Regions from separate parts of the Kribbella flavida DSM 17836 genome, predicted to be linked through region 1. Evidence: riboswitches for the same ligand, from Rfam matches in the RefSeq annotation. Region 1 holds a riboswitch; the other holds the start of a gene.
What was found. Region 1 has a riboswitch for glycine ahead of gcvP (aminomethyl-transferring glycine dehydrogenase). Riboswitches for the same ligand answer to the same signal wherever they lie in the genome.
Positions count from the first base shown of each region.

Region 2: it holds a riboswitch for glycine, as region 1 does, so the genes downstream of both, KFLA_RS32480 (L-serine ammonia-lyase) here and gcvP (aminomethyl-transferring glycine dehydrogenase) in region 1, are expected to answer to the same signal.

Region 1 is NC_013729.1:3,382,772-3,390,578, forward strand. It holds gene KFLA_RS15700 (DUF881 domain-containing protein) at 1-188, shown strand, start outside; gene KFLA_RS15705 (small basic family protein) at 185-517, shown strand; gene KFLA_RS15710 (DUF881 domain-containing protein) at 519-1,442, shown strand; gene gcvH (glycine cleavage system protein GcvH) at 1,468-1,851, shown strand; gene KFLA_RS15720 (FHA domain-containing protein) at 1,977-2,498, shown strand; gene ftsR (transcriptional regulator FtsR) at 2,485-3,165, shown strand; gene KFLA_RS15730 (bifunctional nuclease family protein) at 3,386-3,880, shown strand; gene KFLA_RS15735 (MerR family transcriptional regulator) at 4,089-4,709, shown strand; gene KFLA_RS15740 (dihydrodipicolinate synthase family protein) at 4,773-5,669, shown strand; glycine riboswitch at 5,685-5,780, shown strand; gene gcvP (aminomethyl-transferring glycine dehydrogenase) at 5,878-7,807, shown strand, end outside.
Region 2 is NC_013729.1:7,006,343-7,014,149, reverse strand. It holds gene KFLA_RS32505 (S1 family peptidase) at 1-429, opposite strand, end outside; gene KFLA_RS32500 (alpha/beta hydrolase) at 622-2,115, opposite strand; gene KFLA_RS32495 (alpha/beta hydrolase) at 2,359-3,006, shown strand; gene KFLA_RS32490 (DUF3817 domain-containing protein) at 3,038-3,370, shown strand; gene KFLA_RS32485 (hypothetical protein) at 3,367-4,290, opposite strand; glycine riboswitch at 4,419-4,522, shown strand; gene KFLA_RS32480 (L-serine ammonia-lyase) at 4,599-5,972, shown strand; gene KFLA_RS32475 (alpha/beta fold hydrolase) at 5,934-6,635, opposite strand; gene KFLA_RS32470 (hypothetical protein) at 6,863-7,402, shown strand; gene KFLA_RS32465 (helix-turn-helix transcriptional regulator) at 7,472-7,807, shown strand, end outside.

The DNA of each region.
Region 1 (7,807 bases):
CGGTGCTCGCGATCGGCGACACCGCGACCATGCCGGCCCGGTTCGCGCAGAGCTCGGGCGGCCAGTGGGTGCAGTACCTGGTCAGCAACTTCGATGTCCGGATGACGAGCACGACGGAGGATTCCTTGCTGGTGCCAGCCGATACGACCATCGCGCTGCGGTACGCGAAGGTGGGTGGGCCGAGATGATCGCCGTGCTCGGTCTGGTGATCGGCGTCGTGATCGGCCTGCTGGTCGCGCCCGACGTGCCCGACTGGGCCCAGCCGTACCTGCCGATCGCGGTGGTCGCCGCGCTCGACGCCGTCTTCGGTGCCCTGCGCGCGTTCCTGGACGGGATCTTCGACGACAAGGTGTTCGTCGTCTCGTTCGTGTCCAACGTGCTGATCGCGGCGCTGATCGTCTACCTCGGCGACCAGCTCGGGGTCGGTTCCCAGCTGTCCACCGGCGTCGTCGTCGTGCTGGGCATCCGCATCTTCACCAACATGGCCGCGATCCGCCGGCACATCTTCCGGGCCTGACATGAGCGACGGACAACTGCCCCCCGACGACGAGCGAGCCCGGCCGCAGGGCCCGCCGCCCGCCGACCGTCCGGAGCCGGAGACCGACCGCCACGAGGCCCAGCACCGGGCCGACCACCGGCGGACCGAGTCGCCACCGGCCGCGGAGTCGGCGCTCCCGGCCGAGCCGACCCCGATGCCGCGGGTGAAGGGGCCGAACCTGGCCCTGCGCCGGTTGCGCGCCGGCTTCAAGCCGTCCCGCGGCCAGGCGATCGTCGCGGTGGTGCTCGCGCTGGTCGCCTGTACGGCGGTCGTCCAGGTCCGGGTCAACCGGGCCGACGACGGCTACCAGAACGCCCGCCGCGAGGACCTGATCGCGATTCTCGACGGCCTGAACCAGAACAACCGCCGGCTGGAGACCGAGATCACCGAGCTGGAGGAGCGCAAGAACTCGCTCTCGTCCAGCGCCGACAAGGCGCAGACGGCGCGCGAGCAGGCCGAGCAGCAGGTCCGGACCCTCGGCATCCTGGCCGGCACGCTGCCCGCCCAGGGCCCGGGGGTGCGGATCACGCTGAACGACCCGAACGGCAAGATGACGTCCGGCAACCTGCTGGACGCGATCGAGGAACTGCGCGACGCCGGCGCCGAGGCGATCCAGATCAACGGCTCGGTCCGGGTGGTGGCCAGCACCGACCTGATCGACGACGCGCCCGGTGTCCGGATCGATGGCGAGAAGGTCGCTTCGCCGTACGTGATCGAGGCGATCGGGGAGTCGCACAACCTGGCCGAGGCGGCCAACTTCCCCGGTGGCCTGGTCAGCGAGGTGACCGGACCGCAGGTCGGCGGCACGGCCGAGGTGACCGAGCTGCCGCTGGTCCAGATCACCGCCTTGCACGCCCCGGAGGAGCATCGTTACGCTCGCCCGGCGCCCAGCCCCACCAAGTGAGATTTTGAGCGAAAGAGGACCCGAGGTGTACCCCGAAGACCTGAAGTACACGGCCGAGCACGAGTGGGTGAAGGCCGGCGAGGACGGCCCGGTGCGGGTCGGCATCACCGACTTCGCGCAGGACGCGCTGGGCGACATCGTGTACGTGCAGCTGCCCGAGGTGGGCGCCGCGGTACGCGCCGGAGACGCCTGTGGCGAGCTGGAGTCGACCAAGAGCGTGAGCGACCTGTTCGCCCCGGTGAACGGCACCGTGACCGCCGTCAACGAGGCGCTGGCCGACCAGCCGGACCTGGTCAACACCGACCCGTACGGCGAGGGCTGGTTGCTGGACATCCGGGTCGACGACGAGGAGGAGGTGGCGGCGCTGATGGACGCCGACACCTACCAGGGCCAGCTCGACCAGAGCTGACGCAGCAGGGCTGGTAAGTTGGGCGGACCTCAACCGCTGGTCGAGAGTTGAGGTCCGGTTCACACTGTCAACACGGGGATCTACGACAACGTCGCCGGACCGCCGGCGATCGGGAGGATCACAGCATGCCGTTCTGCAACCAGTGCGGGCACGAGAACTCCGAGGGCAGCAGGTTCTGCTCGCAGTGCGGAACGATGCTCCCTGGCGCGGACCGTCCGGTGCCCGCTCCCGGTGTCACCGACACCGCGATGCTGACGCCGATCAGCGTGGAGCCCGACACCGAGCGGGTCGACCTGGGGGAGAGCCTGTCCGCCGAGGACGAGGCCGCCGTCGGCGCGCTGCCGGCCGGGTCCGCCCTGCTGATCGTCCAGCGGGGGCCGAACGCGGGCAGCCGGTTCCTGCTCGACGTCGACGTGGTCACCGCCGGCCGGCACCCCGACAGCGACATCTTTCTCGACGACGTGACGGTCTCGCGCCGGCACGCGGAGTTCCGCCGCGACCCGGCCGGGGTGAAGGTGCGCGACGTCGGCAGCCTGAACGGCACCTACGTCAACCGGGACCGGATCGACGAGGTCTTGCTGAACAACGGCGACGAGGTCCAGATCGGCAAGTACCGCCTGGTCTACTACGCCAGTGGCCAAGCCTGAGCCTGCCGTCGGAGGAAGCAGCATCGGTGAGGTGCTGCAGGTCCTGCAGGCCGAGTTCGCCGACGTCACCATCTCCAAGATCCGCTTCCTCGAGGCCGAGGGGCTGGTGACGCCGGCGCGGACCGCGTCGGGGTACCGCAAGTTCAGTGCCGCCGACGTGGAGCGGCTGCGGTACGTGCTGACCGCGCAGCGGGACCAGTACCTGCCGCTGAAGGTGATCAAGGAACACCTCGGCGCGATGGACCGCGGGCTGCGGCCGACGCCCGGCGGCCGGCCCACCGCGCCGCAGGCCGCCGAGCCCGCCGGGCTGCCGGTGGCGGAGGACTTCGATGCCGACCGCACCGAGCTGAAGCTGACCCGCGAGGAGCTGCGGGCGGCGGCCGGGATCTCGGTGGAGCTGCTCGACCAGCTGGAGAGTCATCAGCTGGTCGTGGCTCGCGGCAACCACTACGACGGGGACGCGATCCTGGTGGCGAAGGCGGCGGCGGAGTTCGCGCAGTACGGGGTCGAGCCGCGGCATCTGCGGCCGTTTCGGACGGCGGCGGATCGGGAGGTGGGGTTGATCGAGCAGGTTGCTGGGCCGCGGCGGGGGGATCTGACGCAGGAGCTGGCGGCGCTTGCTGTGCGGTTGCATGCGGCGCTGGTCCGGTCGCGCCTCACTCGGTGAGAATTTTCGCAGTGTTCGGCTGAGGTCGCCGGCGATGCGGCCGGCGAGGTAGGCGACGGCTGAGACCGCTCCGGCCGGAAAGAGTCGGTGGCGGCCACTGATGATGCCCGGGTGAGTGGCGGTGCGGTCCTGCTGTCCTCGTGCGGTTCGGGGGGTGGCGCGGGCCTCGGTGGGTGGTGTGGGGCCGGGGGTGGTGGGTGTTGCGGAGTAGGCTGAGGGCGTGCGCGAAGTCGATGTGGTCGGAGTCCGGGTTGAGATGCCCTCGAGTCAGCCGATCGTGCTGCTCCGGGAGGTCGGCGGGGAGCGGTACCTGCCGATCTGGATCGGTGCCGCCGAGGCGAGCGCGATCGCGTTCGCGCAGCAGGGGATGGAACCACCGCGTCCGCTGACCCACGACCTGTTCGCGGAGACCATCCGCACGCTCGGGCACACGCTCAGCCAGGTCCGGATCGTGAACCTGACCGACGGCGTGTTCGAGGCGATCCTGGTGTTCGACGACAAGACCGAGATCTCGGCCCGCCCGTCGGACTCGATCGCACTCGCGCTGCGAACCGGTACGCCGCTGTTCTGCACCGAGGAGATCCTGGCCGAGGCCGGCATCCCGGTGCCGGACAGCGAGAACGACGAGGCCGAAGAGGTGGAGGAGGAAGAGGAGGTCGAACGCTTCCGCGAGTTCCTCGACCACGTCTCCCCGGAGGACTTCGACAAGAGCTGAGCACAAAAATCCTGGTTCGCACGTTTAGGGCTGGGTACAGCGGTTCCTCATGGGCACGTAACAATTCGGAACGGGAGCGCGACACGCGATCGGCTCCGGGCGGTTGTCGTTGACCGGCTCAGGTCGGCGGCTTACCTTGAAGGAGTTGTGGGGTGTTGTAACTCCACGGATGTGATCCGTTCCAGTCGGTACCCAGGGAGGCTCAGGCGTGACACGCACCGGCGACACTGATCTGACGGCGCAGTCGGCGTCCGAGGCACACGCCGACGCGGCCGCCGCAGCGGGGGTGCAGGGTCTGCTGTTCGACGACGACCTGCGGCCGATGCCGGAGGACGTCGGGTTCCGCGGCCCGACCGCATGTGCCGCTGCCGGGATCACCTACCGCCAGCTCGACTACTGGGCCCGCACCGGCCTGGTCTCGCCCTCGGTCCGGCCGGCCACCGGTTCCGGCACCCAGCGGCTCTACGGCTTCCGCGACGTGCTGCTGCTGAAGGTGATCAAGCGGCTGCTCGACGCCGGGATCTCGCTGCAGCAGATCCGGACCGCGATCGCCCACCTGAGCAAGCGCGGCATCGACGACCTGACCCAGATCACGCTGATGAGCGACGGCGCCTCGGTCTACATGTGCACCTCGCCGGACGAGGTGATCGACCTGCTGGCCGGCGGCCAAGGGGTCTTCGGCATCGCGCTCGGCGGTGTCTGGCGCGAGGTCGAGGGTTCGCTGTCCGAGCTGCCGACCGAGCGCGCCGACGGCCACGCCGACGACGAGTCGGACCCGCACGCGAACGACGAGCTCGCCGCCCGCCGCCGCGCCCGGATGACCGGCTGATCCGCTGACCGGCTGACCTGCCCCGCACAAGTGCGCCCACTCACCGCGGTTTCGCTGCGTGGTGTGTGGGCGTCTTTGCTGTTACCGCTCGACGCCGACGAGTCCATCGACTTCGCCCGGCTCGACACGCAGCTGGACCACCTGCTCGGCGCGGGGCTGCACGGCCTGTACGCGCACGGCACGGCGGGGGAGTTCCACACCCTGACCGAGGCCGAGTTCGACCGGATCAACGAGCTGCTCGCCGCCCGCTGCGAGGCCGCGGACCTGCCGTTCCAGCTCGGCGCCAGTCACCCCTCGGCCCAGCTCCAGCTCCAGCGCGTACGCCGGGCCGCCGTGCTGCGACCGTCCGCCCTCCAGGTGATCCTCCCGGACTGGCTGCCGCTGAACGACGCCGAGACCCTGGACTTCCTCACCCGGATCGCCGAGGCCGCGGACGGCGTACCGCTGGTGCTCTACAACCCGCCGCACGCCAAGACGAAGGTCGGTCCCGGGCTGCTCGTCGAGCTCGCTCAGGCAGTGCCGGCGCTGATCGGGTTGAAGACGGCCGGCGGGGACGCGGCGTGGTTCGAGCAGGCGCTCGAGTCGGAGCTGTCGATCTTCGTGCCCGGTCACTTCCTGGCCGGCATGTCGGCGCTCGGCGCCCACGGCAGCTACTCGAACGTCGCCGCGCTGGCGCCGGCCGGCTCCGTCCGCTGGTACGAGCAGATCGGCACCGACCCTCGAGGTGCGCTTGAGGTTGAGCGCCGGATCGCCGAGTTCTTCGCCGCGCACATCGCACCGTTGCAGGCGAGCGGCCTGTCCAACCCGGCGCTCGACAAGTTCCTGGCCGCGGTCGGCGGCTGGGCCGACGTCGGGACCCGGGTGCGGTGGCCGATGAGCTCGGCCGACCCGGGCCTGGTGGACGCCGCGCGGGCGACCGCGGTACGGCTGCTGCCTGACCTCGGCGGGACCAACTGGTAGCCTCGGTTGTGCCGTACACAGCACTCGGGAGAGACCCAGGGACGTTTGCCTGGGCGCCGAAGGGGCAATTCCTCCCCGGAACCTCTCAGGCCCATGGACCGGGTGCCGCAGGCGACTCTGAAGCGATGGCCGGATCACCGCACAGGTGCTCGGACCGGGTGACAGAGGGGGAGGCCACCGGCAGACCTGTCAGCAACGGAGCCTCCTGATGAGTGTGAACGAATCCAGCCCGCAGCTTTCGGCCACCTTCGCCGACCGGCACATCGGGCCGCGTCCCGACGAGGTCGCCCGGATGGTGCAGACGCTCGGGTACGCCGACGTGGACGCGCTGGTGGACGCCGCCGTGCCCGCCTCGATCCGGTCCGCCGAGGCGCTCCGGCTGCCCGAGCCGGCCTCCGAGGTGGACGCGCTGACCGAGCTGCGCCGGCTCGCCGCCCGCAACACCGTCGCCACCTCGATGATCGGCCAGGGCTACTACGGCACCTTCACCCCGTCGGTGATCGTCCGCCGGCTGGTCGAGAACCCGGCCTGGTACACCGCCTACACGCCGTACCAGCCGGAGATCTCCCAGGGCCGGCTCGAGGCGCTGCTGAACTTCCAGACCGTGGTGTCCGACCTGACCGGCCTGCCGACCGCGAACGCGTCGCTGCTGGACGAGGGCACCGCGGCCGCCGAGGCGATGACGCTGGCGCACCGGTCGAACCGCAAGAGCAAGAGCGACCGGTTCCTGGTCGACGCCGACTGCTTCGCGCAGACCATCGCGGTGGTCGAGACCCGCGCGGAGGCGCTCGGCCTCGAGGTCGTCGTCGCCGACACCAGCGACGGGCTGCCCGAGGGAGACTTCTTCGGGTTCCTGGTCCAGTACCCCGGTTCGGGCGGCCGCGTCCGCGACCTGAAGCCGCTGATCGCCGCCGCGCACGAGCGCGACACGCTGGTCGCCGTCGCGTCCGACCTGCTCGCGCTGACGTTGCTGGAGGCACCGGGTGAGGCGGGCGCCGACATCGTGATCGGCTCGTCCCAGCGCTTCGGCGTGCCGCTGTTCTACGGCGGTCCGCACGCGGGCTTCATGTCGGTCCGCGCCGGCCTGGAGCGGTCCCTGCCCGGTCGTCTGGTCGGCGTCTCGGTCGACGCCGACGGCGCCCCGGCGTACCGGCTGGCGCTGCAGACCCGCGAGCAGCACATCCGCCGCGAGAAGGCCACCTCGAACATCTGTACCGCGCAGGTCCTGCTCGCCGTGGTGGCGTCGATGTACGCCGTCTACCACGGCCCGGACGGCCTGAAGGCGATCGCCGAGCGGGTGCACCGCAACGCCGGCAGCCTGGCCGCGTCGCTGCGGGCCGGTGGCGTCGAGGTCGTGCACGACCAGTTCTTCGACACCGTGCTGGCCCGGGTCCCCGGCCGCGCGGCCGACGTCGTCGACACCGCCCGGCAGAACGGCATCTGGCTGCGGCTGGTGGACGCCGACCACGTCGGCATCTCCTGCGACGAGAAGACCGACGCGGCCGCGCTCGGCCGGGTCTGCCGCGCGTTCGGCGTCCGGTACGACGCGGCGCTGACCGGCCAGAGCCTGGCCACCGAGGTGGTGCGGACCAGCGACTACCTGACCCACCCGGTGTTCAACACGCACCGGTCCGAGACGGCGATGCTGCGCTACCTGCGCAAGCTGTCCGACCACGACTACGCGCTCGACCGCGGCATGATCCCGCTCGGCTCCTGCACGATGAAGCTGAACGCGACCACCGAGATGGAAGCCGTCACCTGGCCCGAGTTCGCCGACCTACACCCGTTCGCGCCGATCGAGGACGCCGCCGGCTACGTGACGCTGATCGGTCAGCTGGAGCGCTGGCTGGCCGAGGTGACCGGCTACGCCAAGGTGTCGATCCAGCCGAACGCCGGGTCGCAGGGTGAGCTGGCCGGTCTGCTGGCGATCCGCGGTTACCACCGCGCCCAGGGCGACACCGACCGCAACGTCTGCCTGATCCCGGCCAGCGCGCACGGCACCAACGCCGCCTCCGCGGTGATGGCCGGCATGAAGGTGGTCGTGGTCAAGGGCAACGACGACGGCACGATCGACCTGGACGACCTGCGGGCCAAGGCCGAGCAGCACGCGGACAAGCTGGCCGCGATCATGATCACCT
Region 2 (7,807 bases), 3.6 Mb from region 1:
CTGCAGCGCGGCCAGCGCCTTCTCGCCGCGGGCCACGGTGCGCGGGGTCAGCCCGTGCGCCTTGGCGGTCGCGGCGGCCTCGGCCGAGTGCACGTTGACCACGAGCCGGCGGTCGGCGTCGAAGAACGCGCCGTCCAGGCCGGGAGCGGCCTCGGCGGTGCGGGATGCCTTCGCCAGCTGGGCCTGCGCGGTCTCCAGGGCGTTCGCCAGCCGGTGCTCGGCGTCCAGCCGGGCCTTGGCCTCGGACGCGGGGACGCCCCAGCTCTTGCCGAGGACGTCGTACACCCCGTCGACCGGCTGGGGAGCGGGCGCGCTGCTGGCGGACTGGATCGGCGCCAGGGCGGCGGCGCCGAGCCCGAGCACCAGCGCGGCGCCGGCCAGGGACCTGCGCAGCTGACGGGGGCGGTGGGGCGGGGAAACAAAGGACATGGTCACATCCGGTTCCTCTGGTGGCCTTGCCTCACAGGGCCACGGTGAGGGAATCGTTGAGGTTCACCGACGATGACCACAAGCAAACCGACGGTGATCAACGGGTCGGTGCGACCGGTTCAAGGGAAAGCCTTCGATCCGCCGGGCATCACCCTCGGTTCATCTTCGGTGAACCGAGGGTGATCCTTCGGTTCAGGCGGTGGGGAGGATCGCGGCGCACCGGGTGCCCCGCGGCGGCACGGTCAGGTCGACGAGATAGTTGTCGACCAGTGCCTCGACGCACGGGCTCGTGGTGTAGCTGCCGTGTCCCCAGCCCTCGTAGGTCAGCAGCACACCCTGGCGGCCGAGCTGCCGCGCGACGTTGCGGGCCCACTCGTACCCCGTCGCCGGATCGTGCAGCGAATTCGTCAGCAGGGCAGGCGTCCGCAGGTCCCGCACCTTCAGCACGTGCTGCGGGTTGTCCGCCCTCGGCAGGCCGAGACACGTGGTGATCGCCATCAGTTGCCCCGGGTACCGCATCTCCGGGTTCGCCCTGCCGACACGCTTCAGCAGGCCGGCGTACTCGCGGTAGTCGCGCAGCGGCAGGTCCCAGTCCTGGCAGAACGGGGCGAAGGAGAACGGCGCCAGCCCGGTCGGAACCGGCGGTTGCTGGGTCGGCGGCGGGCTGGTCTCCAGCGCCCGCAGGGTCTGCGCCAGCCGCGCCCAGTCCGGACCGTAGAGCAGCCGGAAGACCGCGAATCCCAGCATGAACCGGGTCGTTGCGTACTGCGGCCGCTGCGGGTCCGGGACCTGACCGAGCTCGGCGCGCCGCTGCAGCTCCGCCCAGAGCGCGCGCACGTCCCGTCCGTGCAGTGCGCAGCTGGTCGAGTCGGCGCACCACTGCACGAACTCGTCGAACGAGTCCTGGGCGGTGGCTGCCTGCTCGGTGAGAAACCTCCGGGTGGTCGGCGTGCTGTGGTCGTTCACGCTCTCCAGCACCAGGGCCCGAACGCGCTGTGGAAAGGCTTCGGCGTACTGCGTGCCGAGCATCGTGCCGTACGAGCTGCCGTGGAAGGAGATCTGCTGCTCGCCCAGGGCGCGGCGGATCGCCTCGACGTCCCGCACGGTCTGCAGCATGTCGAGGTGGTCGTACAGCGCGCCGGTGTGGGTGCGGCAGTCGGCAGCCAGCTCACGGTTGTACTGGACCGTGCGGTCGAAGTCGGCCTGGCTCTTCATGATCGGTGACGGCTGGCGGGCGATCAGCGCGGCCGAGCACATCACCGGGTTGCTGCGGGCAATGCCCCGAGGGTCGAAGCTGACGATGTCGAAGCGGTCCTCGAGCCGCTGGCTGAACCGGCTCATCCCGGTCCGGATCCGCTCGACCCCGGAGTCACCGGGACCGCCCGGCCCGAAGACCAGGACGCCGGTCCGCTGCTGCTGGGCCTTGCGCCGGGCGATGGACAGTTCGAAGGTGCCGCGGGACGGGCGGTTCCAGTCGATCGGCACGGTCACGGTGGCGCACTCGGAGCCGGGCAGCAGCTTCAGCTCCTGCTCGGTGTCGCCCGGCTCGGGCCGGCACGGCTCCCAGGCGACGGCGCCGGGGGTGCTCGCAGTCGTCGGGGCAGCGGCGGCGGTGGGCAGGCCGAGGGTCGCCAGGGAGGTGGCCAGAACCACGCCCCAGGCAGTGGTACGGCGTCGGATGTTCACACGAGCTCTCCTGTCGGTGGGGGACACCGTCGATCCTTGGCTCTGCCCGCGGCCACGGCATCCGGTGCTGTCCCGGAGCGCTCCCCGGACGGCGCGTGGGGGAAGGCTGCGGGTCAGGTCGTTCAATACGACTGTGCTAATTTGATCGCATGATTCGCCGGACGACCGTGCTCGTGCTCACCGCCCGTCCGGCACTGCCTGGCGTCGGCGCCGTGCGCGCTGGGCGCGAACCTGCAGGACGCGTTGGCGACGTTCGACGCGTTCCTCACCCGGTTGGACGTGAAGCCGCTGCCGACCGAGCGCAGTACGCCGCTCAGGCGCTCAGGCGTGCTCGCGTCGCTCACGATCGGCTTCTCCGACCCGCCGCTGTGGTCCCGGCTCAGCGACGCGCTCGCCGCGGCGTACGCCGGGCAGGGCGAGGCGTTGCAGGGGTTCGCCGACGCCTTCACCGGTCGCCGCGCGGACGGGTCGTTCTCGAACTTCGCGGTGGTCAACGCGGCCGTCAACTGTCTCGACCACCCGGACCGGCTGACCGTCGACACCGTTCGCGCGGCGATGCCGGCCTTCGCCAGGGCCTCTCCGCGGTTCGGGCAGCTCACCGGGATGCTGCTGCTCACCTGCGCGCAGTGGCCGTTCCCGGGCGTCGGCCGGGAGCGCCCGATCGACGGCGAGGGCGCCGCGCCGATTGTTGTCCTCGGCAACACCGGCGATCCCCTGGGCCGCTACGCGTGGGCCGAGGAACTCGCCGGCCGGCTCGACTCCGGCGTCCTGCTCCGGTGGGACGGCACCGGCCACGGCGCGTACGGCGGGATCGACCGCTGCGTGGACGACCGGGTCGGGGCCTACCTGCTGGACGGGACGGTGCCGGCCCGGACCCACTGTCCTGGTTGACTTGAAGGCGCTTGTTAAGGTCGCTGATCTGATGACCGAGACTGTTGCAGCCGTGGACGCGCCGGCTGGTTCCAAGCACGCGACCTGGTTCCGCGTCGTGGCGATCGCCGAGGCGATCTCCTGGACCGGGCTGCTGATCGGCATGCTGTTCAAGTACGTGCTGTCCGACAACGAGATCGGCGTGCAGATCTTCGGCCCGATCCACGGCGGCATCTTCATGCTCTACGTGCTGACCGTCGCGGTGGTCCGCAAGCCGCTGCGCTGGAGCTGGCCCACCACCCTGCTGGCGCTGGCCGCGAGCATCCCGCCGCTGTTCACCTGGTTCTTCGAGCTCTGGGCGGCGCGGACCGGTCGCCTGCGCTAGCGCCCACACGTCCCGCACGGCTTGCGGGTGCGCAGCCAGTAGCCGGCGGTCGCCACCGCCAGACCGGCGCCCCACACCAGGTACGCCGGCACGGCCACCCAGAAGAAGCTCGCCGGCAAGCCGACATCGGTGTAGACCGGCTCGCCCGACAGCGTCGCGACGACCATCTGCAGCAGCCCGACCCCGAAGTACGCCGTGATGCCGGCACCGAGCAGGCCGCCGGGCAGCAGCAGCATCCAGCGCGGGAACACCCGGCCGATCCGCGTCACCAGCAGCAGTGGAAGCGCGATGCCGGCGAGCAGGAACCCGCCCTCGAACACGATCATCGCCAGTCCGGCGTCGTACGGCACGAAGTCGAAGCCCACGGCGGCCTGGGCGGCCACCCGGATCAGGCAGCCTGCGACGGCGACGAGGGCTCCGGCCACGGCCCACCGCGGCGTGGAGCTCACTCGAGCCGGACCGCCGCTGCAGCTCAGACAGGTCGGGTCGAGCTGGCGCTGGCGAGCCAGAGCCGTCGCGGCGAGCAGTGCAGCGCCGGTGAGGCCACCGAAGCGGCTCAGCATCCCGGCGAGGTCGAAGGGGATGCCCAGACCGGGCAGGACGCCGCCGATCACGTCGAGCAGCGCCATCGCGCAGACGGCGACCCAGCCGGCGGCCGCCGCCCAGGCGAGCACGACACCGGTCCGCGATGCCGGCCAGGCGACGACCAGTGCGCTGATCACGCAGGCGGCGACGGACGCCCAGTCCGGAAGCAGCAGATCGCCGCCGGGGAACTTCCAGTCCGGCGCGTGCCCGGTCGCGAACCACACCCGCACCAGCCCGTACGCCGCCGCCCAGCCGGCCGTGAGCCGCGGCGCCCAGTGCATCCAGGCCGGCCGGGTGGTTGCGGTGACACCTGCCGGCCGCGTGATCGTTGTCATGCGTTCAGCCTCCACGGGTCGAGCCCGAGGCGGTTCCCCCGTGTGGGGGAAAAGCCTCCCTCGCCGGATTGACGCGTGCCACGAGCGCGCCGTACCGTCGCGGCGACAGAGCAAACTGCACAGCCGCATGAACCCGTGCGGGAGAGACCCGGGCCGGCAGGTGGTACGGACCCGGGCGCCGTAGGAGCAACTCTCCCCAGAATCTCTCAGGCCCCCTCACCGCACGGGCGAGGCACCTCTGGAGGACGGCCGTCCGACAGAGCGGGGAGGCACACCGATCGGTCAACGGCGACCGGAAGGAATCCTCCATGGCGATCAGCGTCTTCGATCTGTTCAGCATCGGCATCGGCCCGTCGAGCTCCCACACCGTGGGCCCGATGCGCGCCGCCCGGACCTTCGCGCTCGGCCTGGCCGCCGACGGCCTGCTCACCCGGACGACGGCGGTCGAGTCGCAGCTGTTCGGCTCGCTCGGCGCGACCGGGCACGGGCACGGCAGCAACAAAGCGGTCCTGCTCGGTCTGGAGGGCGAGGACCCAGAGACGGTCGACACCCGGTCGGTCGAGCGCCGGGTCGAGGCGATCCGTGCGGCCGGCCGGTTGCGGCTGGCCGGCGAGCACGAGATCGCCTTCGACGAGAGCACCCAGCTGGTGATGCACCGCCGCAAGGCGCTGCCCTACCACCCGAACGGGATGACGTTCCTGGCCCGCGACGCGGCCGGCGCCGTCGTCCGGGAGCGGACGTACTACTCGGTCGGCGGTGGGTTCGTGGTCGACGAGCACGCCGCGGCGGGGGACCGGATCGTGCCGGACCGGACGCCGCTGAAGTACCCGTTCCTGTCCGGTGCCGAGCTGCTCGACCGGTGCCGCGAGTCCGGTCTGCCGATCAGCGAGGTGATGCTCGCCAACGAGCTCGCCTGGCGCAGCGAGGCGGAGATCCGCGACGGTCTGCTACAGATCTGGCAGGTGATGCAGGACTGCGTGCAGGAGGGCTGCGAGACCGAGGGCGTGCTGCCCGGCGGCCTGAAGGTGCCCCGGCGCGCGCACGCGCTGCACCGCAAGCTCACCCGGGACCCGTGGTCGGTGGACCCGCTCAAGGTGATGGACTGGGTGAACCTGTTCGCGCTCGCGGTGAACGAGCAGAACGCGGCCGGCGGCCGGATCGTCACCGCGCCGACGAACGGTGCCGCCGGCATCATTCCCGCGGTGCTGCACTACTACCGGCGGTTCGTGCCCGGCGCGACCGAGGACGGGGTGGTCCGGTTCCTGCTGGCGGCCGCCGCGATCGGCGTGCTGTACAAGGAGAACGCGTCGATCTCCGGCGCCGAGGTCGGCTGTCAGGGCGAGGTCGGCTCGGCCTGCTCGATGGCCGCGGCCGGTTTGTGCGAGGTGCTCGGCGGTACGCCGGAGCAGGTCGAGAACGCCGCCGAGATCGCGATGGAGCACAACCTCGGGCTGACCTGCGACCCGGTCGGCGGGCTGGTCCAGATCCCGTGCATCGAGCGCAACGCGATGGCCGCGGTGAAGGCGATCAACGCGGCCCGGATGGCGATGCACGGCGACGGCGTGCACGTGGTCACCCTGGACAAGGTGATCAAGACGATGCGCGAGACCGGCGCGGACATGAAGATCAAGTACAAGGAGACGTCACGGGGCGGCCTGGCCGTCAACGTGATCGAGTGCTGACGGGTCCTGCACGTGGGCGTTGTGGCCGAGCCCCGGCAGGGTGACGGTCCGGTCGTGCAGCGCGGCGAGTTCCGCGTCGGTGTTCATCGGGTCCAGCTCGCCGCGGACCATGGTCACTGTCGCGTACGCCTCGCGGAGCAGCCGCGGCAGGTTCGGCGCGCCGACCCCGAAGGCCCGCGGGTCCAGCGCGAGCCGCCAGCGCCCGTCGTGCTGGACGAGGCCGTGGTCGACCGCGTCGCTCGCGGGATCGACCAGCCCCTGCAGGCCGGAGACCTTGAGGTAGCGCTGGGCCGCGTCCTCGCGCTGGTCGAACCAGGCCACCGGCTTCGCCGCGAGTGCCGCGGTCCGGGCCAGGTCGTCGTCGGACCAGGAGACCTTGACCCCGAGCGCGACCACCTTGGCGACCTGAACGCCGTACCGGCCGCTGGCCAGCTCCAGGGCGATCACGCCGCCGAGCGAGTGGCCGACGACGTCCAGCTCGCCGGCGTCGTCCGGCAGGCCGGCGGCGACCGCGGCGGCGATCGACTCGAAGCTGTAGTGGTCGAGGGGCTCGGCCGTGCCGTGGCCGGGCAGGTCAGGAGCGAGTACGCCGGGGTCGCCGACGGGCCAGTGGTCCCAGACCCGGCGGGTCGCGCCGAGGCCGTGCAGCAGCAGGAGCGTCATCCCAGCAGGCTGGCACGTGGCCGCCGCCGTCGCGCCCCGGAGCTGGCGCGTTGCGCAAAGATTCGGGCCGGGGGGTGTTTCAAACGGGTGTTCACCCGCTAGGGTCCCAAAGGTTGTGAGGCTGTTCTCCGAGGAAAGAACAGGCACCACCTCGCCGGAATCTGCCTGAGGAGCCAGAGATCCGACGCTTCACCTATATCGCCCTGCCACTCGCCGCCCTGTACGCCGTGCTGGCCGTCGTCAGCCTGCTCGGCGGTCCCCGGGTCCCGCTGCTTCCACTGCCCGGCCCGGCCCAGACCGCCGACGCGGTGAACCCGGTCGACGGACCACCGTCGGTGAGCTCGTCCGACCCGGTTTTTCCGCGGATCCCGGGCGACCCGCCGGCCACGACGACGCCGTACCCGACCCCGCCACCGGCGACGCTGCCCGGTGCCCCGGACACCGCCGGCTCCGCCGGTCAGGACAACAGCGACTCCCGGTCCGGTCCCCAGCGGGATGCGCCGACGCCCGGCCCGGCCGAGCAGAGTGCGCGTCCTGGCGACCCGGTCACCGCGAAGCCCCCGCCGCCCGGCGACGAGCGCACGGTCCGGCCGCGCCCGGACCCGACGCCGACCGCGACCTCGACTGCCACCCCGTCGCAGCCGCCGAGCCCTCCGCCCGGTACTCCGTCGCCCACACCGTCCGGTCCGCCGGACGACCCGGAGCCGCCGGACAATCCCACGCTGACGGACCACCTGCTTGCCCTGCTGGACCTGCTGACTCCGTGACGGCCGGCCTGCGGTCGTAGGGATTGGCAGTACCAGGCTGTTCCCGGCACGAACCGCAATACTGGGCACGTGGGAGAACTCGGCAACATGCTGCACGCCTGGCGCGACCGCGTGACCCCTGCCGAAGCGGGCCTGCCGGTCAACGGCGTACGGCGGGCGCCCGGGCTCCGGCGTGAGGAGCTCGCCCAGTTGGCGGGATTGTCCGTGGACTACGTCGTCCGGCTGGAGCAGGGCCGGTCGTCGGCTCCGTCGGTCCAGGTGCTCACCGCGCTGGCCCGCGCACTACGGCTCAGCGACGCGGAACGCGACCACCTGTTCGTGCTGGCCGGGCAGACGCCGCCGACGCCGGGGCAGATCTCTGCGTACATTCCACCTGGCGTCCAGCGGCTCGTGAACCAGTTGGAC